Regions from separate parts of the Kitasatospora sp. NPDC036755 genome, predicted to be linked through region 3. Evidence: riboswitches for the same ligand, from Rfam matches in the RefSeq annotation. Region 3 holds a riboswitch; each other region holds the start of a gene.
What was found. Region 3 has a riboswitch for S-adenosylmethionine ahead of thrC (threonine synthase). Riboswitches for the same ligand answer to the same signal wherever they lie in the genome.

Region 1 (7,588 bases), on a different contig from region 3:
TCGCCTCCTTCCAACCGGTCTCCTTGAGCTTCGTCTCGGGAAGCGGGCCGAGGTCACGGAGCAGGACCACGCCGGAGAGCGGGACCAGCGCCATGGAGCCGATCAGGGTGTTGCGGATCATCTTGCGGCGGCCGAAGCCGGACTCGGCGGCACCGGTCTTGAACTGCTCGATGACGTCCGCGCGGACCTCGTCGGAAGCCTCGATCGGGTGACGCTCGGCCGGCAGCTCGACGTCCGACATCAGGGTGCGGGCCCAGTGGACCGCGCCCGCGCCGATCATGAACAGCGCGACGCCCAGGGTCAGGCCGAGCGCGAAGTTCAGCGCGCTGACGTGACCCAGCGGGAAGATGTAGACGATCTTGTCCGGGTCGATGGCCACGTACGAGGCGATGAAGCCGATGGTGGCGAGCATCGAGATCACGAACATCAGCGAGACCTGGCGCTCGGCGCGCTGGGCGGCCCGCTCGTCGATGTCGGTGCGACGGGGCTCGTGGGCCGGCAGGCCCGGGTCGGCGAACGGGCTGCCGTGGTCGGCCACCTCGCCGGCGGAGCCGTGCGGCTCCGGGAGCTTCTCTTCTGACATGTCGTGGCTCATGACTTCTTGGCCTTGGTGGTGTGGGCGGCGACCCAGATCGCGACCGCGATGAGCGTGCCGAGGCCGAAGATCCAGCCGAACAGACCCTCGGTCACCGGACCGAGGCTGCCCAGGGTGAGACCGCCGGGGTTGGGCTCATCGTTGGTGGTGTGGCGGACGAAGGCCACGATCTGCTTCTTCTGCTCCTCGGGCATGGTGGTGTCCGGGAACGACGGCATGTTCTGCGGGCCGGTCTGCATGGCCTCGTAGATGTGCTTGGCGTCCACACCCTCCAGCGACGGGGCGTACTTGCCCTTGGTCAGGGCACCGCCCTGGCCGGCGAAGTTGTGGCACTGGGCGCAGTTGGTGCGGAACAGCTCGCCACCCTTGGAGATGTCCTCGGGGTTGGTCGAGGTGAACTGCTCCTCCGTCGGGGTCACCGGGCCGGGACCGAGGGAGGCGACGTAGGCGGCGAGCTGGTCGATCTCGGCCTGCGAGTAGATGTTCTTCTTGCGCGGGACCTGGGCGCCGGGCTGCTGGGCCGGCATGCGGCCGGTGCCGACCTGGAAGTCGACAGCGGCGGAGCCGACGCCGACCAGGCTCGGACCGTCACTGCTGCCCTGGCCGTTCAGGCCGTGGCAGGAGGAGCAGCCCACGGCGAAGAGCTTCTTGCCCTCATCGATCGCGAGCGACTGCGCGGCGACGTCGGCCTGCGCCTTGTCGGCGGGCGCGAACGCGGCGTACAGCCCCCCGGTTGCCGCCAGGGCGAGAAGTAGGACGACCAGCGCCGCCAATGGGTGGCGCCGTCGTGCGGAGAGCTTTTTCACGGAATAACCCCGGTGTCAGGATCTGGTCGACTGGTGGGTGCACCCGGCGGCCGGTCTGGCCGGCACGAGGCTGCCTGTCTAGGGCTGCGCGCGCGGTCGGTCGGTGGGAGCGTCGGCACCGGCAGAAGCGGCCCGTCGCCGGTGAGGGCGGGGGCCGCAGCCGGTGGCCAGCGACCTGATCAGCTGGTTACTTGATCAGGTAGATGGTCGCGAACAGGCCGATCCACACGACGTCGACGAAGTGCCAGTAGTACGACACGACGATCGCGGCGGTGGCCTGCTCGTGCGTGAAGCGCTTGGCTGCGTACGTCCGTCCCAGGACCAGCAGGAAGGCGATCAGACCACCCGTCACGTGCAGCCCGTGGAAGCCGGTGGTCAGGTAGAACACCGTGCCGTACGGGTCGGAGGACAGCGAGAGGCCGTCCTTCTTGACCAGCTCGGTGTACTCGAAGACCTGGCCGCCGATGAAGACCGCGCCCATGGCGAACGTGAGGATGAACCACGCCCGGAGCTTCTTCACGTCACCGCGCTCGGCAGCGAACACGCCGAGCTGGCAGGTGAGCGAGGAGAGCACCAGGATCGTGGTGTTGACCGAGGAGAAGGGCACGTTGAGGGCGTGGGCCTTCTCGGTCCAGAACTCCGGCCCCTTGACGGAGCGGAGCGTGAAGTACATCGCGAAGAGGGCCGCGAAGAACATCAACTCGGAACTGAGCCAGACGATCGTTCCGACGCTGACCATGTTCGGCCGGTTGACCGATCCGTGCGCGTGCCCGGTTTCTACTGCTGTTGCTGTCGCCACGACGGACATTATGTCGGTCCCTTATTCCGTCTTCACGTCGGGGGGTGTCCCTCGGAGTGTCCGGTGCGTGCGGTATGCCCGCTTGGCGGGCGGCAGGGGGGCCGGACGGGGGCTGAGCAGCGGCGCGTCCCTTTTCTGATGGTTCCTCGGAGGGGCCTGTGACCCCGTTGCCCGGCGCGTCGTTGCACGGTCGGAGTAGCCGGGAGGGGTACGGGGGAGGGGGCCGGGTCGGCCGTACGGGTGGACTGGGCCGGGTCGGGTGACGGGCCGTCCTCCGGGCGGGTGAGCCCGGGGCGCGGCGGCTTGAGGAGGAACGTGCGCGAGGGGGACTCGGCGGACGGTGATCGGGAGTAGCATCCGGATCAGGCGAACGTGGTCCGGATCACACTTGAGGGAGCAGGGTCCATGGCGTACACGACCGATGAGACGCTCACCGTCCTCGTCTACAGCGACGACCGCAACACCCGCGAGCAGGTGCTGACGGCGCTCGGCCGCCGGCCCGCCGAGGATCTTCCGGAACTGTCCTACCTGGAGTGCGCGACCACCCCCGCGGTGCTCAAGGCGCTGGAGAAGGGAGGGGTGGACCTCTGCGTGCTGGACGGCGAGGCCGTTCCGGCCGGCGGGCTGGGCCTCGGGCGGCAGCTCAAGGACGAGATCTACGGCTGCCCGCCGGTGCTGGTGCTGATCGGCCGGCCGCAGGACTCCTGGCTGGCCGCCTGGAGCCGGGCGGACGCCGCCATCTCCCACCCGGTGGAGCCGGTGGCGCTCGCCGGGGCGGTGGCCACCCTGCTGCGGGCCAGGCTGGCGAAGCGGACTCCCGCCGTCCGCTGAAATCCGTGGCAGGAGTAGGAAAGAGAGGGTAGAAGCGAGCGCTTCGCTCGATAGGCTGGCTCCATCCGTACGGACGTCCCCCGCGATGGGGAACCGACAACAGCTGGAGTCAGCGATGGTGAACGTGAACCCTGCGAACGGCGGTAGCGACCCCGCGCAGGTGGTCCGCACCTGGCCGGACCTCCTGGCGGCGCTGTTGCAGGGGGAGGACCTCGACCGTTCGTCCACCGCGTGGGCGATGGACCGGATCATGAGCGGTGAGGCGTCCCCCGTACAGGTGGCCGGCTTCATGATCGCGCTGCGGGCCAAGGGCGAGTCGGTCGAGGAGATCTCCGGCCTGGTCGACGCGATGTACGCGCACGCCGAGCCGCTGGAGATCCCCGGCCCGGCGGTGGACATCGTCGGCACCGGCGGGGACCGCGCGAAGACCGTCAACATCTCCACCATGTCGGCGATCGTCGCGGCGGCCGCCGGTGCCAAGGTGGTCAAGCACGGCAACCGCTCGGCCTCCTCCACCAGCGGCTCCTCCGACGTGCTGGAGAAGCTCGGGGTGGCGCTGGACATCTCCTCCCGGAGGGTCGCCGAGGTGGCCGAGGAGGTCGGGCTCACCTTCTGCTTCGCGGCCAAGTTCCACCCCTCGATGCGGCACGCCGCCACCGCGCGGCGCGACCTGGGGGTGCCGACGTCCTTCAACATCCTCGGCCCGCTGACCAATCCGGCGAAGGTCACCGCGCACGCCATCGGCTGCTTCGACACCCGGCTGTCCGGGCTGATCGCCGGCGTGCTGGCGGAGCGCGGGGCGACGGCGCTGGTCTTCCGCGGCGACGACGGGCTGGACGAGCTGACCATCACCACTACCTCCCAGGTCTGGATGGTGCGCGACGGGGTGGTCACCGAGACCACCTTCGACCCGCGGGACGTCGGCATCGAGCTGGTCGGCATCGAGGCGCTGCGCGGGGCGGACGCCTCGTACAACGCCGAGGTCGCGCGGCGGCTGCTGGCGGGCGAGCACGGGCCGGTGCGGGACGCCGTCCTGCTGAACACGGCGGCGGCGCTGGTCGCGCTGGACCTGACCGACGCGCCGCTCGCCGAGCAGCTGGCGGTCGGCATGGAGCGGGCCGCCAAGGCGATCGACTCCGGTGCCGCACAGGACCTGCTGCGGCGCTGGTCGGAGGCCACCAGCCGCTCCTGAGGCGTGAGTTGAGGGGCCCGTGGGAAATCCTCCCGCGGGCCCCTCGCGCTGTCCGGATGCTGGATGCCCGTTTGACCGCCCGATGGACGCGGCCTAGAGTCTTGGCCAGGTCATGAGTGACAGCGCCAAGCCCCAGCTTGCTGTCCGGCAACCCTCCGTCCGTGGCGGGGTGCCCTGGGTGAGGACCGGGTCGTCACGGCAAACCGTCCGTGCGACAAGCGCGGACACCCGACGACTTGCACTCCCGGGGTCCCTCACCCAGAAGGAGTGCATTCTCATGTCCCTCGCCACCGAAACCTGCGCCGCCCCGCTCGCCGTCCTCGGCGCCGACGTCCAGGTCCCGCTCGCCAGCGGTGAGAAGGTCGGCTACGCGGCGCTCGACTACGCGGCCAGTTCGCCGGCGCTCCAGCGGGTGTGGGACGACGTCGCCGCCTACGCGCCGTACTACGGCAGCGTCCACCGCGGGGCCGGGTACCTCTCCCAGCTGTCCACCGACCTGTTCGAGCAGAGCCGCCGCACCGTCGGCGAGTTCCTCGACCTGCGCGAGGGCGACCAGGTGGTCTTCACCCGGGCCACCACCGACTCGCTCAACCTGCTGGCCGCCGCCCTTCCGGCCGGCACCCGGGTGTTCGCCTTCGAGACCGAGCACCACGCCTCGCTGCTGCCCTGGGCCCACGCCGGACTGGACGTCACCTACCTGCGGGCGCCGCGCTCGCGGGCCGAGGCGGTGGAGGCGCTGGACACCGCGCTCGCCGAGGCGCCCGAGGGCCCCAAGCTGCTGTGCGTCACCGGCGCCTCCAACGTGACCGGCGAGCTGTGGCCGGTCGCCGCGCTGACCGAGACCGCGCACCGGCACGGCGCCCGGGTGGTGCTGGACGCCGCCCAGCTGGCGCCGCACCACCGGGTCTCGGTGCGCGAGCTGGGCGTCGACTGGATCGCCTTCTCCGGGCACAAGATCTACGCGCCGTTCGGCGCCGGGGTGCTGGCCGGCCGGGCGGACTGGCTGGACGCGGCCGAGCCGTACCTGGCGGGCGGCGGGGCGACCCGGACGGTGGCCCGGGAGACGGACGGCTCGGTGGCCGTGCAGTGGCACACCGGCCCGGCCCGGCACGAGGCCGGTTCGCCGAACGTCATCGGCGCCTACGCGATCGCCTCGGCCTGCCGGGCGCTGACCGAGGCCGGTTTCGACGCGCTGGAGGCCCGCGAGCAGCAGCTGATCGCCCGGCTGACGGCCGGGCTGGCCGAGATCCCGCAGGTCAAGGTGCTGAACCTGTTCGGCGCGGACTCCGCCCGGGTGGGCGTGCTGTCCTTCGTCGTCCGGGGCTGGAACAGCTCGCACTTCTCGGCCGCGCTCTCCGCCGAGTACGGGATCGGGGTGCGCGACGGGCTGTTCTGCGCCCACCCGCTGGTGCGCACGCTGCTCGGGGACGAGGAGGTGGCGCCGTCCGAGTGCGGGGCGCCGGAGCCCTCGCTGCCGGGCGAGCGCAGCCTGAACGCGATCCGGGTGAGCTTCGGCGCCGGGACGCCGGACGAGCACGTCGACCGCTTCCTGACCGCCGTCCGGGAGCTGGTCACGGACGGCGCGGCCTGGAGCTACCGCAACGAGGGCGGGCGCTGCGTCGCGGACGCTCGGCGCGCGGGCTGACGCCTACTCGTCCAGGCCGAGCGCGAAGGCGGCCTCCAGGTCGTGCTGGGAGTAGGTGCGGAAGGCGATCTGGGTCTCGGTGTGCGCCACACCCGGGACCTTGTTGAGCCGGCCGGGGATGACCTCGGCCAGGTCGTCGTGCCGGCGCACCCGCACCATCGCCACCAGGTTGTAGCCCCCGGTCACCGAGTAGACCTCGCTGACGCCGTCGATGGCGGCGATGGATTCGGCGATCTCCGGGATGCGGTCGACACTGGTCTTGATCAGGACGATGGCGGTGATCACAGTTCGGGCTCCTTTGTGGGGTGCCGCCAGCGTATCGGGCGTCGGCCCGGTCGTCGCGGGGGGTGGCGGACCACGGTACAGGCGTACAGGAACCCGGCGCAGAAGCCGATCACATGGACCAGGTAGGCCACCCCGGGCCCCGCCGAGTGCACCGACCACCACTGCAGGGCGAACCAGAGGCCGAGCACCAGCCAGGCGGGGAAGCGCAGCGGCAGGAAGAGCAGCAGCGGGACGAGGGTGGTCACCCGCGCCCGGGGGTGGAGGCGCAGATAGGCGCCGAGGACGGCGGCGATCGCGCCGGAGGCCCCGATCAGCACCCGGGTGGAGTTCGGCGAGTGCGCCTCGGCGAGGGCGAAGCCGTACGTGCTCACACCGCCGGCGGCCAGGTAGAAGACGGCGTACCGGGCCCGGCCCAGCCGCCGTTCCACGGTGGGGCCGAAGACCTGGAGGAAGAGCAGGTTCCCCAGCAGGTGCAGCCAGCCGGCGTGCAGGAAGAGGCCGGTGAGCACGGACAGGGCCGGGTGCTTGCCCGGGGTCGGGGCGGCCGGGCAGCCGGGGGCCGGGTCGGGGGCCTCGGCGAGCTGTTCGGCGGTCAGCGGCCGTCCGGCCAGCACCTCGGCCGGGACGGCGCCCCAGCGCTGCTCGTACCGCTGCTCCGCGCAGACCCGCGCCGGGCCGCTGCCGTACAGCGGGTTGAGCCCCGCGGCCGGGCCGAGCAGGAAGACCAGGGTGTTGAGCGCGATCAGGCCGTACGTGACCGCGGGGGCGGCCGCCGCCGGGCGGCCGCTCCGGGCGGCGGTGTGGTCGGGGACCGCGAGCGCCATGCGGCCAAGCATCCCTCCGGGCGCCGCAGGTGACACCGCGGTTTACGGCAGGTGGACCAGTGCGGGTCTTCAGGCGACCGGTGGTCGCGGCGGTTGCCCCAGGCAATAGGCTTGGGGCGGGCATTCCCGCCTCCCGCCGCCGACGCCGGGGCTCCGGGGGGAGCGCCTGGCCCACGCAGGGACCACCCGAGAGGACCCCCGATGACCGTCCCCGCCCTGACCGCCGAGACGCGCTGGCGCTGCACCCTGTGCGGCAACCTCACCCGCTTCGACGTGACCCGCACCGCGCGGGTGACCGAGTTCCTGCACTTCGACCTGGCCGGCGAGTCCAAGGTCGAGGAGACCGAGGTGCTGAGCGAGACGGTCGAGTCGGTCCGCTGCCGCTGGTGCAACGCGGTGGACCAGGTCGAACTGGTGGCCCGTCCGGGCTCCGAAGGGGCGCAGGCCCCCGCCGAGCAGGGCTGACCCGCACCGCTGCGGCGCGGGCGGGTGCACGGCGCACCCGCCCGCGCGGCACGGGACAATACAGACAAGACGCACGGAGCGTGACGACAGGGGGAGGTCGCGGCCGTGCCCCGCTGGACCAGGATCGGAGCCGAGGACGTGGTGGA
Region 2 (7,588 bases), on a different contig from region 3:
CTGACTGCCGTTCGGGCGCCGGTGGTCGCGGTGTGCGGGTGGTTCCGCCTGCCGTGCTCTCGTACCGGCTGCGCGGCGACGGCCCTTCGGGTTCCGCATGGGGTCGGGCGGGTGAGCGGAGACTGCGGGCCGGGGGCGGTGGTGTCGTGTCGCCGCCCCGGCTGCCGGTGGGCTCGTCGCCCGTTGAAGGGCGGGTTCGTCCGGGAGGCGGTCCGTGGCCGAACGTGCCTTCTGGGCAAGGGCTCCGGTGGACTCGCGAAGTGAGGCGGTGGACGCGGGTGCCGGCGGTGAGGCAGGTGGTGGGGGTCGTCCGGAGCGGTGGGGGCGGCGGCGGGCTGCCGGCCCCGGCCTGTCGGTGGGCTCGTCGCTCGTGGGAGTCGGCTCCTGGCCGAACCGGTCTGAGGGCGAGAGGGGTTGGGCGCTCCGCGCGGCCGGGGCCGGGGGCTCGTGCTGCCGCCCCGGCTGCCGGTGGGTTCGATGCTTGCCGGGCCCGGGGCTGAACGGGCGGGCGGGTCAGGGGGTTTCGACGTCCTCGCGCAGCGGGGTGGTAGGCCGGAGCGGGGTGCGGAGGCGGTGGGCGAGGGCGCTGGCCGCGACGCAGGCGGCGAGGGCCGTCCAGAGCAGTGGGGGGTTCTGCAGGCCGAGGCCGATGACGGCGGGGCCGACGGCGTAGGACACCGTCCAGGTCAGCTGGAACAGGGACATGTACGGGCCCTCGTCGCCCTTGGGGGCCAGGGCGACGGCCGCCGCCGCCGCGGTGGGTTTGGAGGCGAGCTCGGCGAGGGCGAGGACGGCCGCCACGAGGACGGCGAGCGGGCCCTGGAGGGCGTGCGGGGCGGTGGAGATCGTGGCGGTCAGGGCGATGGCGGCGGCTGCCGCGCCGATGGCCAGGCGCAGGACCCGTGAGCGGGTCCAGCCGGACACCCGGCGGCTGATCCTCATCTGCAGGGTGGTGGCGGTGGCGTAGCGGACGGCGACCACGACGGTCGGCCAGTAGGCGGGCTGGTGGAGGGTCTCCACGAGGTAGATCGGGAAGGCGACGGTCGGGACCAGCCAGGCCGCCGACAACAGCGTCTGGGAGGCGACCAGGGACAGGAAGGGGCGGTCGGCGAGCGCCGCCCGGGTGTCCGACCTCCTCTCCCGCGGCCCGGGCCGGTCCGCGGCCGGCACGGTGACCCCGAGCAGGAGGGCGGCCGCGAGGAGGGAGCTCGCGCTGTTGAGGGCGAGCGCGAGCAGCAGGCCGTGGCCGCCGGCGAGCGCCATCAGGGCGGTCGCCCCCAGGGTGCCGACCCCCAGCGAGGTGGTCTTGAGCACGGTGACGGCGGAGAACCACTCGGTGAGTTCCTCCGGCTTCGCGAACCGGGCGACCAGGGTGGGCCAGGCGGCCCCGTAGAGCCGGTCGGCGGCCGTCACGAGGAAGGTGGCGCCCGCGACGGCGGCCAGGTTCCCGGCGGCGAAGAACAGGCCGTACCCGAGCGCGGTCAGCAGGTTGCTGACGAGCAGGCAGGACTTGGGCCCCAGGGCCTGGACGAGCCGTCCGCACAGCGGTACGACGGCGAAGGAGGCGAGCGACCCGGCCGTCACGGCGGTTCCCGCGGCGGCGGCCGGGAAGTGCCGGACGGTGACGAAGAACAGCAGCGACAGCGGCAGGAAGACGCCGGAGCCGAACGTGTCGACCGCCACCGAGAGGAACAGCCGCCGCTGCCGACGGAACCGTCCGGCCCGTGTCACGCCCACCCCCGTTCCCGCCCCCCGCGGCCTATCGCGGGGTGCGCAGCTTGAGAATGTACGTCGCGGTCAGCGCGACCGCACGGTCCTCGTCCCGGGTGAGCGCTTCGAGGGCGCGGGACGTGGTGCCGCCGGGGACGTCCGCGAGCGCCTGGGCCAGCCGCCGGCGCGCGTCCGGACCGACCGCGCCGTGGGCGAGGCGGTCGACGAGCCCGGTGGCGATCCGGTCCGCCAGCGCGGGGTCGCGGGCCAGCGTGCCGAGGGCGTCGGCCGCGTCGGCGTCGTTCACCGCCTCGACGATCATGCCGATGAGCGTCGGGACCGCCTCGGCCACCCCGCGGGCCCCGAGCGCCAGGGCCGCGTACCGGCGGACCACGGCGTCGGGGTGCGCGAGGGCGTCCCGCAACAGGGCGGTCGCCGCGTCGTCCGGCAGTTCGGCGAGGGAGCGGACGGCCCGTTCGCGCACCTCGGCCGCGGGCGAGCGCAGGCCCTCCGCCAGCAGCGCCGTCGCGTCCCCGCCGGACCGTTCCAGCGCCCACCGGAGGGCGCCGGCGACGATCGGGTCCGACTCGCCCAGCACGGCCTCGACCAGGGCCTCCACCGGCACCGCCACGTCCTCGCCGGCGGACAGCACCGCGTCGCCCGCGGACAGGGCGGCGCGCTGCCGCGCCCCCGGGCTCTTGGACTCCAGGGCCTGGAGCAGCGCGACGACCTGGAGGACCTCCTCCCAGCCGGCCGGCTCCGCGGCGTCGATCCGCCGCAGCCGGGTGAGCAGCTCGGTCTCCGCGGCGATGCGTTCGCGGGTGCGCTGGATCAGGTCGTCGACGAGGTCGGCGGGGGCGAAGCCGGGATCGTCGAGCGCCCGTCCGACGTCGCGCAGCGACAGGCCCAGTGAGCGCAGGCTCTCGATGTGGAAGATCCGCCGGATGTCCTCGTCGGAGTACCGGCGGTAGCCGGAGCCGGTACGCCCCGTCGGCCGCACCAGTCCGAGCGACTCGTAGTGCCTGAGCATGCGGGCACTGACCCCGGACCGCCGCGCGACGTCGCCGATCAGCACTGCCTACCGTCCCTCCTGGCGGCCCTCGCCGAAGACCGCCGCACGCTTCGCCTCCTCGATCGCGGACTCGAATCCGGCGTCCGGGTCGCGCCACAGCCGCTCGGTGGCGAGCGCGTGGGTGCGGACCCGGGGGTCCGGGGCCGTCGCCGCGGCGCCCAGCAGGGGCAGCACCGCCTCCCCGAGCGCGATCAGTGCCCGGCTGAGGCTCAGCTGCGTCCCGGGTCCGCCGCGTCCGAGCTGGGCCGCCAAGACTACGGCCAACGCGGGCTCCTCACCCTCGGGCACCAGCACGACCGCGGCCCGCCAGGCGCTGCGGGCCACCTCCTCGTCGGCGTCGGCGAGCAGCGCGGGCGTGATCGCGGGCCAGGCCCGCCGGTCCCCGATCTTGGACAGGGTGTGCAGGGCCTGGCTGCGGGCCTGGGCACGCTCCGCTCGGACCTCGTCGAGCAGCAGCGGGAGCGTCTCCTCGGCGTCGTGCCGGGTGAGCGCCCAGGTGAGCATCTCGCGCACCGGGAACTCGGGCTCGACCGCGCACCGCTCGACGAGTCCGCCGACGAGCCCCGGGTGCGGGTGCGTGCCGACGGCGAGTGCCGCCCGCAGGCGCACCGACGCGTCCTCGTGTGCCAGCCCCCGCAGTGCCCGCAGGGTGTTCGTGTCCTCTTCCGGCCTGGTCATCGGGACCACCTCCTGGGCCACAGTGAAGGGCTTGACACGGTGGCAAGGTCAAGCGGCGGGGCCGGTCCGGAAGGTCCGGGCGGGCTCGGGCGGGCTCGGGGCGCGGTGGGGGCGCGGTTGGGGGCGGGACGCCGTGCCGGGGTGGGGCCGGTCCGCCGTCCCACGACAGGACGGGCATCCGGACCTACCGTGAACGTAGGACTTCCGTTCCGGGGCCCTCCGTGCGCCGAGCCTCCCAGGCGGTCGCCATGCGAGCCCGTCCCCCCGCCTCCCGCTGCCCGTGAGGCGGTCGCCACCGAAGGAGTCACTGACATGACCAGCAGCGTCAGCGGAGTCGGCAGCAGCCAGATCCGCCAGCCCCAACGGCACCCCTACGCGTCCGGATGGACCATCTTCGCGGGGGTCATGCTGATCACCGGCGGTCTGATGGCGATCACCGAGGGGATCTCCGCCATCGCCAAGGACGACCTGGTCGTCGTCACCCGCAACTACGTGTACTCGATGGACACCGCGGGGTGGGGATGGATCCACGTCATCCTCGGGGCCTTCATCGTGGTGACGGGCATCGCGGTCTTCAGCGGCGCGGTGTGGGCCCGGGCGGTCGGTGTCGTCGTCGCCGCGCTGGGAGTGATCGCCAACTTCCTGTGGCTGCCCTACTACCCGGCGTGGGCCGTCGTCCTGATCGCGATCGACGTCCTGGTGATCTGGGCGCTGTGCGTCGGAAGGGTCGTGAAGGAGGGCTGATCAGGGCGGCTGACCGGCGGGGCCCGGCCGTCCGGGTGCCACCGCTGAGCGGGGCCGGCGCGGGCCCCGCACCGCCCCGGGGGACCCCGGGTGACCCCGTGCGGCGACGGCCGAAGGCGGGGGGGCTTGCCGAGCGGCCCGGGGAGTCTTGTATCGTTCCTGGCGAATCATCCAGAGGGGTGGAGGGACCGGCCCTACGAAGCCCCGGCAACTCCCCGTTCGACCCGGCGTCCGAAGTACGCGCCGTGCCGTCCGGGGTCAGTGCCAACTCCGGCCTGTCGCCAATGTGGCGCGGGAAAGATGAGGAGACACGGTGCTCTCTGTGCTGTCCTTCGCCCGGGCGCTTCCCGCCCCGGCGCTTTCGCGTACCCGTCTCGTGCCCGGCGCAGGCAATCGGCCGACTTCTCCGGCCCGTCCTCGCTGACCACCCCCGGTTCCCCGCCAGGAGCCGCCGTGAGCAGCGCCCACCCGCTGCTCCCGGGCATTGAGACTGGAGTACCCCACCCATGGAGAACACGAGCGGCGTCGGCGTGCTCGACAAGATCACCTCGATCCTCGGCATCCTGGAGGCAGGCCCCGCCACCCTGGGCGGCCTCGTCGCCGCCACCGGCATGGCGCGGCCCACCGCCCACCGGCTGGCCGTCGCGATGGAACACCACCGCCTGGTCAGCCGGGACATGCAGGGCCGGTTCATGCTCGGCCCCCGGCTCGGCGAGCTCTCGTCGGCCGCCGGAGAGGACCGGCTGCTGGCCGCGGCCGGCTCGGTCCTCACCCAGCTGCGCGACCTCACCGGCGAGAGCGCCCAGCTCTACCGGCGGCAGGGCGAGGTCCGGATCTGCGTGGCCTCCGCGGAGCGCCTCTCCGGCCTGCGCGACACCGTCCCGGTGGGCGTCACCCTCCCCATGAAGGTCGGCTCCGCCGCCCAGGTCCTGCTCGCCTGGGAGGAGCCCGAGCGGCTCCACCGCGGTCTGCAGGGCGCCCGCTTCACGGCCACCGCCCTGAGCGGCGTACGGCGGCGCGGCTGGGCCCAGTCCGTCGGCGAGCGGGAGCTCGGGGTGGCCTCCGTCTCCGCGCCCGTGCGCGGCCAGTCCAACCGGGTGGTGGCGGCCGTCTCGGTCTCCGGCCCGATCGAACGCCTCACCCGCCACCCCGGCGCCACCCTCTCCCAGGCCGTCGTCGAGGCCGCCCACCGCCTGACCGAGGCCCTCCGCCAACCCTGACCGGCCGCCCTCGCCCGCCCGGGAGCCGTTCGGTGGGCGCCACCGTCGTGCCGCGGCCCCGGGCTCAGACCCGGGGCAGCGGCACGGCGCGGGAGGGGTGGGGGATCCGGCTGATCACGGCGCCGATCAGGGTGCCGATCGACACCCCGAAGACCGCCGACACGGCGGCCAGGACCGACTGCGCCCCGTTCCCGACCTCGATCTGTGCGGTGTTCAGCAGGCCGAAGGAGCCCGGCACCACGATCCAGAACGCCGGGAGGTAGAGCACCTGCCAGAGCGGACCGCCCGGCAGCCAGTGCACCAGGGTGGCCGCGACCGCGGCGGCGACCGCCCCCGCCAGGCCGCCTATCGCCGCGCCGTGCACCGACCCCACCGCCACCTGGGCGGTGACGCTGACCGCGATCACGGCGACGATCCACGGGATGGCCGAGGGCGGTGTGTGGACGTTGACGACCACTCCGGCCACCGCGATCGCCAGGCCCAGCGCGATCACCCACCAGCCGGGTTTGGCGACCTGGACGTTGGCCAGCGCGGTGGCCGGCATGCCGACCGCCGTCGCGGCCGCGGCCACTCCGGCGAGGAACAGGGCCAGCTGGACCGCGCCGGACACCAGCCGGGCGGTGCCCGCGCTGGCCGCGCCCGCGGCGATCTCGGACAGGCCGGTGACCAGCAGTCCGCCCGGCAGCAGGATCGCCAGGGTGGCGACGATCGTCCGCAGCGGCCCGTCCAGCAGCGAGGCCCGCGCGAGGGCCAGGACCAGCAGGGCGACCAGGAAGCCGGCCGTGACGGGCAGCAGCGGCCGCAGGTGCGGCAGCCGCCGGGCGAGCACGGTCAGCCCGACCACGATCAGCGAGCCGAGCCCGGCCGCCAGGACGTTGGCCGCCGCCGGCTGGAGGAAGAGGCAGACCCCCACGCCGACCGGCAGCGCCCCGAGGTCCGCCACCCACGCGGGCCAGCGGGCCGGTGCCCGCCGGATCCCGTCCAGTTCGGCGAGCGCCCGGGGCCCGTCGAGCTCGCCCGCCCGCAGCCGGTGCACCAGGTGGAGGACGTCGGCCGTCTGCTCGAACCGCAGCGCGCCGCCGACCGGCCGGAACGTGGTGGCCCCGTCCGCGCGGAGCGAGACGAACAGCCCGTTGGTCAGCGCGGCGACCCGCACCTCCGGAGCCCCCAACGCCCCTCCGAGCCGGCGGAGTTCCTCCTCGACGTCATGGACGGGCAGGCCACCGCCGAGCAGGGCTTCGCCCAGGTCGAGGAGTAGGCGGTGGAGCGGCTCGGGCGGGGCGTCGAGAACCCGGGCCGATGGAGACTTGCTAGACATGGCAGATATCGTCCCACCCTGCCCGAATCGGCCCGACTCTGACCCGGTCCGGTCGTTTTCCGACCGGTCGAGCGCCCGCCTCACCCCGCATCAGGCCTCCGGGCGGGAGCGCCGCCGCGGATCCGGGACCGGCCGGCCATCGGGGGGCTGGTGACCGGCGGCCCGAGGCCCGTCACGGCCGGACGGTGAGCACCAGCTTCCCCGTGACGCGGCCCGTCTCGCCCTCGGCGTGGGCGCGGGCGGCCTCGGCGAGCGGGTAGGTGGCGGAGACGTGGGCGCGCAGCCGGCCGGACTCGACGAGGGCGGCGATCTCCGCCATGCCCTGCCGGTCGTGCTCGACCAGCAGGGCCGTCGCCCGCACCCCCAGCTCGGCGGCGCGTGCCGCCAGGCCTTCGAGGCCCTGGGGGAGGATCGACACCAGGAGGCCGCCCGGGCGGAGGGTCTCCAGCGATCGGAGCCGGTCCTCCCCGCCGAGCGTGTCCAGGACCACGTCGACGTCCCGGGCCTCCTCGACGAAGTCGGCGGTGCGGTAGTCGATCACCTCGTCCGCGCCCAGGCCCCGGACGAAGTCGTGCTTGGCGGCCGACGCCGTGCCGATGACGTACGCGCCGCGCGCCTTGGCGATCTGCACGGCGACGTGCCCCACGCCGCCGGCCGCCGCGTGCACCAGGACCCGCTGCCCCGGCCGGACCCGCGCGGTGTCGACGAGGGCCTGCCAGGCGGTGAGCGACACCAGGGGGAGGGCGGCGGCCTCGGTGTGGCTCAGCGCGGCGGGCTTGGGGGCGAAGGCCCTGGTGGGGCCGGTGACGTACTCGGCGTGCGAGCCGGCGCCGTACGGGTAGGGCA
Region 3 (7,588 bases):
CGCCGAGCATGGCCTTGCGGCGGTCACCGAAGCCCGGGGCCTTGACGGCGACGGACTTGAAGGTGCCACGGATCTTGTTCACGACCAGGGTCGACAGGGCCTCGCCCTCGACGTCCTCGGCGATGATGACGAGCGGCTTGCCGCTCTGCATGACCTTCTCCAGCAGCGGGAGCAGGTCCTTGACCGAGCCGATCTTGGAGTTGGCGATGAGGATGTACGGGTCCTCGAACGTCGCCTCCATGCGCTCCAGGTCGGTGGCGAAGTAGGCGGAGATGTAGCCCTTGTCGAAGCGCATGCCCTCGGTGAGCTCGAGCTCCAGACCGAAGGTGTTGCTCTCCTCGACGGTGATGACGCCTTCCTTGCCGACCTTGTCCATGGCCTCGGCGATCAGCTCGCCGATCTGGGTGTCAGCGGCGGAGATGGAGGCGGTGGAGGCGATCTGCTCCTTGGTCTCCACGTCCTTGGCCTGGGCCAGCAGCTGGTCGGAGACGGCCGCGACGGCCTTCTCGATGCCGCGCTTCAGGGCCATCGGGTTGGCGCCGGCGGCGACGTTGCGCAGACCCTCGCGAACCAGGGCCTGGGCGAGCACGGTGGCGGTGGTGGTGCCGTCACCCGCGACGTCGTCCGTCTTCTTGGCGACCTCCTTGACGAGCTCCGCACCGATCTTCTCGTACGGGTCCTCGAGCTCGATCTCCTTGGCGATGGAGACACCGTCGTTGGTGATCGTGGGGGCGCCCCACTTCTTCTCCAGCACGACGTTGCGGCCCTTGGGGCCGAGCGTGACCTTCACCGCGTCGGCGAGCTGGTTCATGCCACGCTCAAGGCCGCGGCGAGCTTCCTCATCAAAGGCGATGATCTTGGCCATCAGAAGTGGTCCTCCGGGACACGGTCGACTGCTCGGACCAAGGGGTGCCCGCGACGGACGGCCCTGGTGTGCGGAGGTTCATTCCCCTCCGCTCCCGGGGGCCTCACCGACCCGGTCCGCTGTCACTCTCACACTGTGAGTGCTAACGCCAATGATTAGCACTCCCCTGGGTCGAGTGCAAGCCCAATCGGCGATCCGCGAGCCGCCGCGAGGGGCTTTGGGGGAACGCCGACGGGCCCGTACGACGCGTGTCGCACGGGCCCGTCGAGAAGCGAGTGGTCACCAGCCGTAGGGCCGCGCCGAGCTCCTGGAGCCGGAAGGGGTCAGACCGCGGCGCGGACCATGTCCGCCTGCGGGCCCTTCTGTCCCTGAGAGATCTCGAACTCGACCCGCTGGCCCTCCTCGAGGGTGCGGTAGCCGTCCATCTGGATCGCGCTGTAGTGGACGAAGACGTCCGCACCACCGTCGACCGCGATGAAGCCGTAGCCCTTCTCCGCGTTGAACCACTTGACGGTGCCCTGAGCCATTCCGAACTCCCCTAGTGCTGTGCTGGCCCTTCACGCGCCCGCAGGTCGCGGGCCCGGGTTGGTTGAAGGCCGGCCCGGGGAACCCCCCCTGGGCGCAGCCGTGCACGCCGCAACCCTCCGTGCAGGACGCCAGGCGGCTTCCGGCGGGCGGCTGATTGCGTCGACCGCCGCTGAATGTATCCGGATCGACGCCCTCTGCAACAGGGTCAGCCACCGGTAATTCCGCCGGGGCGTCAAGGGACAGGCCGGGCCGAACCGGAATAATCTCGGCATTCCACGCCGGACATAGCGGACGAATTACCCAAATGATCGCGGGAATTCTGACATCTGCCTGACATGTTTCCCGGGCCGCGCCCCACGGCCGGGCGCCCCCGGGCCGAGCACTGCGGGGGCCGAAAGGGAAACCCTGTTCCCAGCCGAGCCACACTCTACTCCGACTCGACCCGGAAATATTCCAGCCGGAATGCGAGCGGTCGCCCGCGCATACGGGGAACGGAATTCCGTACGCGCGGGCGACCGCGGGCTACTCGGGAACGGCTCAGCAGCCGCCGGCCACCGCCGGGATGATCGAGACGCTGGCGCCGTCCCCGATCTCGGTCGCCAGGCCCTCGGCGAAGCGCACGTCGTCGTCGTTCACGTAGACGTTCACGAAGCGGCGCAGCTTGCCGGTGTCGTCCAGGATGCGGGCCGAGATGCCCGCGTGGTTCTTCTCCAGGTCGGCGACGACCTCGGCCAGGGTGGCGCCCTCGGCGGTCACCTCGGCGGCGCCGCCGGTGTAGGTGCGCAGGATGGTGGGAATGCGGACGTTGGCGCTCATGACTCTCCTTGCGGGGGCTGGCCTTGCTGGGGTGGTTCCGGGGTGGTTCAGGCGGACACGAGGCCGGCGGCGCGGAACGAGTCCAGCGTCGGGCGGATGACGGCGGTCATCCCGGCGTCGGAGACGGCGTCCAGGGTCTTCAGGCCGTCGCCGGTGTTGATCGCGACGGTCTCCTTGGCCGGATCCAGCTGCCCGGTCTCGACCAGCTTCTTCAGCACGCCGACGGTCACGCCGCCCGCGGTCTCGGCGAAGACGCCCTCGGTCCGCGCCAGCAGCCTGATCGCCGCCACGACCTCGGCGTCCGTGACGTCCTCCACCGCGCCGCCGGTGCGGCGGGCGATGTCCAGCACGTACGGGCCGTCGGCCGGGTTGCCGATCGCCAGCGACTTGGCGATGGTGTTCGGCTTGACCGGCTTGATCACGTCCCGGCCGGCCTTGAACGCGGCCGACACCGGCGAGCAGCCCTCGGCCTGGGCCCCGAAGATCCGGTACGGCCGGTTCTCGACCAGGCCGAGCTTGATCAGCTCCTGGAGGCCCTTGTCGATCTTCGTCAGCTGCGAGCCCGAGGCGATCGGGATGACGATCTGCTCCGGCAGCCGCCAGCCGAGCTGCTCGCAGATCTCGTACGCCAGCGTCTTGGAGCCCTCGCCGTAGTACGGCCGCAGGTTCACGTTGACGAAGCCCCAGCCCTCGCCGGCCGGGTCGCCGATCAGCTCCGAGCAGAAGCGGTTCACGTCGTCGTAGTTGCCCTCGATGCCGACCAGCTCGCCGCCGTACACCCCGGCCATGACGACCTTGCCCTGCTCCAGGTCGTGCGGGATGAACACGCAGGACCGGAACCCGGCCCGGGCCGCCGCCGCACCCACCGCGCCGGCCAGGTTGCCGGTGGAGGAGCAGGACAGCGTGGTGTACCCGAACGCCCGGGCCGCCTCGATCGCGCAGGCGACCACGCGGTCCTTGAACGAGTGGGTCGGGTTCCCGGAGTCGTCCTTGATGTGCAGCTGGGCGGTGAACCCGAGCTCCCGGCCCAGGTTGTCCGCCTTCACCAGCGGGGTCCACCCCGGGTTCAGGTTGGGCTTCGACGCGACGTCGGCCGGAACCGGCAGCAGCGGCGCGTACCGCCAGATGGACGCCGGACCGGCCTCGATCCGCTTGCGCAGCTCCTCGGCGCCCTCGCTGCCGAACTCGTAGGCGATCTCCAGCGGGCCGAAGCACTCCAGGCAGGCGAAGCTGGGGCCGAGCGGGAAGCGGGTGCCGCACTCGCGACAGGACAGCGCGGCGGCGGGGCCGAGGTCGACGGAAACCGGTGTGGTGCCGGAAAGGGTCGTCCCAGTGGTAGCCATGATGGCGAGGCCTCTCTCCTCATCTTCCCCGGGTCGCGGTCGCGACACGGGCCGGAATTGGCACCTGTCCCGCCGGGGCCTGTCGTCGACGGCCGCGCGAGAAGGTTGCCGGGACGTCAACGGGCCGTTCCCTCAGTCCCTCTGGATGAGCTTGTGAAATTGTGGTGGTGCTCAACGGAGACCCCGGCGTGCAAAGGTCCGACCGCTGTACGAAGACTGTATCCGAAGGCGTCAATCCTGAACGGGACCGTCCGCCACGCGAGATGGCCTGTCCCACCGACCCCGCCGAGGAGAACTCCGTGCCCGCCGAACCGACCCCCGAGCTCCTCCCGCAGGCGGCGTCCTGGCTCCGCCGCCGCTCCTGGAGCGCGGCCGACCGGCCGGTGCGCACCCTCCTCGCGGCCAAGGAGCGCACCGGCCGCACCGTCAGCGTCGTCCTCCCCGCCCTGGACGAGGAGGCCACCGTCGGCGACATCGTCCGCACCATCCGCCGCGAGCTGATGGAGCGGCTCCCGCTCGTCGACGAACTCGTCGTCGTCGACTCCGGCTCCACCGACGCCACCGCCGCCGTCGCCGCCGAGGCCGGCGCCCGGGTCGAGCACCGCGACGCCGTGCTGCCCCGGCTGCCCGCCGTCCCCGGCAAGGGCGAGGTGCTCTGGCGGTCGCTGCTGGTCACCCACGGCGACATCGTCTGCTTCGTGGACGCGGACCTGCGCGAGTTCGACCCGGCCCTCGTCTCGGGCATCGTCGGCCCGCTGCTCACCGACGAGTCCATCCAGCTGGTCAAGGCCATGTACGACCGCCCGCTGGAGTCGGAGGGCGCCGTCCTGCCCGCCGGCGGCGGCCGGGTCACCGAACTCGTCGCCCGCCCCCTGCTCAACCTCCACTGGCCGGAACTCGCCGGTTTCGTCCAGCCGCTCGGCGGCGAGTACGCGGCCCGCCGCTCACTGCTCGAACGGCTGCCCTTCCCCACCGGCTACGGCGTCGAACTCGGCCTGCTGGTCGACGCCCTGGAACTGGCCGGCCTGGACGCCCTGGCCCAGGTGGACGTCGGCGTCCGGCACCACCGCCACCAGGACGGCCAGGCCCTCGGCCGGATGGCCGCCACCATCTACCGGACCGCCCTGGAACGCCTCGACCGCACCCACCGCCTCAAGGCCTCCGCCGACCTCGTCCACCCCCACCTCACCCAGTTCACCCGCGACCCGGAGACGCGCGCCTTCACCGCCCACACCCACCCGGTGATCGCCCTGGAACGCCCCCCGATGCACACCGTCCCCGAATACGCGACCCGGCACTGAGGGGCCCCGACGGGGTTTGCCACCCCGAACCCCCGGCAACATCCCAACCATGGGCGATCTCACGACCAACCGTTCGAGCGCGACCGGCACCGCCCCCGTCCTGGTCGCCTCCAACCGGGGGCCGGTGTCCTTCGGCACCGCCGACGACGGCACGCTGACCCTGCGCCGGGGCGGCGGCGGCCTGGTCTCCGGCCTCTCCGCCATCGGGGACCCGAACGCCGTCTGGGTGTGCGCGGCCCTCAACGACTCCGACCGCAGAGCCGCCGCCGAGGCGCCGCACGGCCGCCTCGACCTGGCCGGCCACGAGGTCGGCGGCCAGGCCGTCCGGATGCTGGACATCGACCCGCGGACCTTCGCCCGCGCCTACAACGGCGTCGCCAACTCCACCCTGTGGTTCGTCCACCACCTGCTCTACGCGACCCCGACCGCGCCCTCCTTCGACGCCGGCTTCCGCACCGAGTGGGCCGCCTACCGGGCCTACAACGAGGCCTTCGCCGAAGCCCTCGCCGCCGAAGCGGCCCCGGGCGCCGCGGTCCTCGTCCAGGACTACCACCTCTCCCTGGTCCCGGCCCTGCTCCGCGCGGCCCGCCCCGACCTGCGGATCGGCCACTTCTCGCACACCCCCTGGGCCCCGCCCGAGTACTACCGGCTGCTGCCCGACGACGTCGCCCGGGCCGTCCTCACCGGCATCCTGGGCGCCGACCGGGCCGGCTTCCTGACCGAGCGCTGGGCCCGCGCCTTCGCCGCCTGCTGCGAGGACCTCCTCGGCGCGGACGTCGACCACGACGCGCTCACCGTCACCCACGACCGCCGCACCACCGCCCTGGGCGTCCACGCCCTCGGCGCCGACGCCGACTTCCTGCGCGAACGCGCCCACCGCCCCGACGTCGACGAGCGCCTCGCGGCCCTGCGCGAGGCCGTCGGCGACCGCCGCACCATCGTCCGGGTGGACCGCACCGAGCTGAGCAAGAACATCGTCCGCGGCCTCGAGGCCTACCGGCACCTGCTCCGCACCCGCCCCGAGTGGCACGACCGGGTGGTGCACATCGCCTTCGCCTACCCCTCCCGCACCGACCTCGCCGAGTACCGCGCCTACACCGCCCGGGTCCAGGAGCTCGCCGAGGCCGTCAACGCCGAGTTCGCCACCCCCACCTGGCAGCCCCTGATCCTCCACGTCGACGACGACTTCCCGCGTTCCCTCGCCGCCTACCGCCTGGCCGACGTCGCCCTGGTCAACCCCATCCGCGACGGCATGAACCTGGTCGCCAAGGAAGTCCCGGTGGTCTCCGACCGCGGCTGCGCCCTCGTGCTCTCCCGCGAGGCCGGCGCCCACACCGAACTCGGAGACGACGCCCTCACCGTCAACCCGTACGACGTCATCGCCACGGCCGAGGCCCTCCACACCGGCCTCGTCATGAGCCCGGAGGAGCGCGCCGACCGCACCAAGCGCCTGACGGCGGCGGCCACCGCGCTCCCCCCGCAACAGTGGTTCCTGGACCAGCTCAACGCGCTGTGAGCGCCTCCCCCAGGGCCTCCAACAGCTCCACCACGCCCTCCGGCCCGCCCACGACCAGGTCCGCCCGGTCGGCCAGCTCCCGCACCGGCGCGTCCCCCACCGCGCCGGCGCACACCAGCACCCCGGCCAGGCCCTCGCCGCGGAGCTCCTCCACCGCGGCGAAGGCCGCCACGTCCCCCAGGTCGTCCCCCGCGTAGAGCACCGAACGGGCCCCCCGCTCCCGCAGGAAGCCGGTCAGCGCCGCGCCCTTGTCCACCCCCGGCGGCCGCAGCTCCAGCACCAGCCGCCCGGGCTCCACCACCAGCCCGTGCTCGGCCGCCAGCTCCCCCACCGGCGCCCGCAGCAGCTCCAACGCCTCCTCGGGCACCGCCGTCCGCCGGGTGTGCACGGCCACCGAGCGCCCCTTGTCCTCCACCCACGTCCCCTCGGGCGCCCCCACCCGCTCCAGCACCCCCGGCAGCGCCGCCCGCACCCGGGCCACCCCCGGATGGACCTCCGGTGCCGTCAGCTTCCCGTCCTCCCACCGCTCGGCCCCGTAGTGCCCCAGCACCACCACGCCCGGAACCTCCGCGAACCCCCCGTACTCCGCCGCCACCCCGGCGGGCCTGCCCGTCACCACCACCACGGCTCCCACCACCGGGCCCAGCCGCCGCAGCGCCCCCACCACGCCCGGATGCGCCCGCGCCCGCTCCGGATCCGCCACGATCGGCGCCAACGTCCCGTCGAAGTCCAACCCGATCACGGCGTCCCCGGGCGCCGCCAGGATGGCCCGCACCCCGTCCCGCCCGATCCCGGTCCCCGGCACAAACATCTCTTCGAAACCCATACCGAAGCCCTACCCCGGACCCCGCGCCTCCGCACCCCGCCCCACGGACGCCGCCACCGTCAACGCGCCCCCCGCCGCGCCTCCCGGACCCGCCGCAGCCGGTTCACCAGCACCGGCGCGTGCGCCAGCGCCTCCTCCCGGTCCAGCAGGGCGTTCAGCACCTGGTAGTACCGCGTGGGCGAGATCCCCAGCTCCTCCCGGACCGCCCGTTCCTTCGCCCCGGCCGTCCGCCACTGCCGCCCCTCCAGCGCCAGCACCGCCCGTTCCCGCTCACTCAGCTCGCCCACCGCGCACACCTCCGCTCACCACTACGGAGTGTCATTCTCCCGCCCGTCCCCGACACACACTGCTCGCCCCTCCGGCCGGCCCCACCCGTTACCGTCGCCCCATGAC

Region 1: it holds a riboswitch for S-adenosylmethionine, as region 3 does, so the genes downstream of both, AB0E96_RS27040 (aminotransferase class V-fold PLP-dependent enzyme) here and thrC (threonine synthase) in region 3, are expected to answer to the same signal.
Region 2: it holds a riboswitch for S-adenosylmethionine, as region 3 does, so the genes downstream of both, AB0E96_RS32005 (IclR family transcriptional regulator) here and thrC (threonine synthase) in region 3, are expected to answer to the same signal.

The regions. Positions count from the first base shown of each region.
Region 1 covers NZ_JBEZUT010000209.1:2,705-10,292, forward strand. Annotated here, with positions in the region: gene AB0E96_RS27015 (Rieske 2Fe-2S domain-containing protein) at 1-583, opposite strand, end outside; gene AB0E96_RS27020 (c-type cytochrome) at 592-1,401, opposite strand; gene AB0E96_RS27025 (heme-copper oxidase subunit III) at 1,589-2,209, opposite strand; gene AB0E96_RS27030 (hypothetical protein) at 2,606-3,031, shown strand; gene trpD (anthranilate phosphoribosyltransferase) at 3,147-4,223, shown strand; SAM riboswitch class IV at 4,332-4,450, shown strand; gene AB0E96_RS27040 (aminotransferase class V-fold PLP-dependent enzyme) at 4,501-5,868, shown strand; gene AB0E96_RS27045 (Lrp/AsnC ligand binding domain-containing protein) at 5,872-6,153, opposite strand; gene AB0E96_RS27050 (rhomboid family intramembrane serine protease) at 6,150-6,977, opposite strand; gene AB0E96_RS27055 (hypothetical protein) at 7,179-7,442, shown strand.
Region 2 covers NZ_JBEZUT010000295.1:874-8,461, forward strand. Annotated here, with positions in the region: gene AB0E96_RS31980 (hypothetical protein) at 1-4, shown strand, start outside; gene AB0E96_RS31985 (MFS transporter) at 514-1,731, opposite strand; gene AB0E96_RS31990 (MerR family transcriptional regulator) at 1,760-2,785, opposite strand; gene AB0E96_RS31995 (HEAT repeat domain-containing protein) at 2,789-3,460, opposite strand; gene AB0E96_RS32000 (hypothetical protein) at 3,773-4,204, shown strand; SAM riboswitch class I at 4,369-4,511, shown strand; gene AB0E96_RS32005 (IclR family transcriptional regulator) at 4,711-5,424, shown strand; gene AB0E96_RS32010 (threonine/serine exporter family protein) at 5,489-6,742, opposite strand; gene AB0E96_RS32015 (NADP-dependent oxidoreductase) at 6,915-7,588, opposite strand, start outside.
Region 3 covers NZ_JBEZUT010000083.1:19,068-26,655, reverse strand. Annotated here, with positions in the region: gene groL (chaperonin GroEL) at 1-865, opposite strand, end outside; gene AB0E96_RS15300 (cold-shock protein) at 1,189-1,392, opposite strand; gene AB0E96_RS15295 (MoaD/ThiS family protein) at 1,931-2,209, opposite strand; gene thrC (threonine synthase) at 2,257-3,552, opposite strand; SAM riboswitch class I at 3,569-3,704, opposite strand; gene AB0E96_RS15285 (glucosyl-3-phosphoglycerate synthase) at 3,852-4,853, shown strand; gene AB0E96_RS15280 (trehalose-6-phosphate synthase) at 4,903-6,369, shown strand; gene otsB (trehalose-phosphatase) at 6,356-7,180, opposite strand; gene AB0E96_RS15270 (DUF3263 domain-containing protein) at 7,255-7,482, opposite strand; gene AB0E96_RS15265 (cupin domain-containing protein) at 7,584-7,588, shown strand, end outside.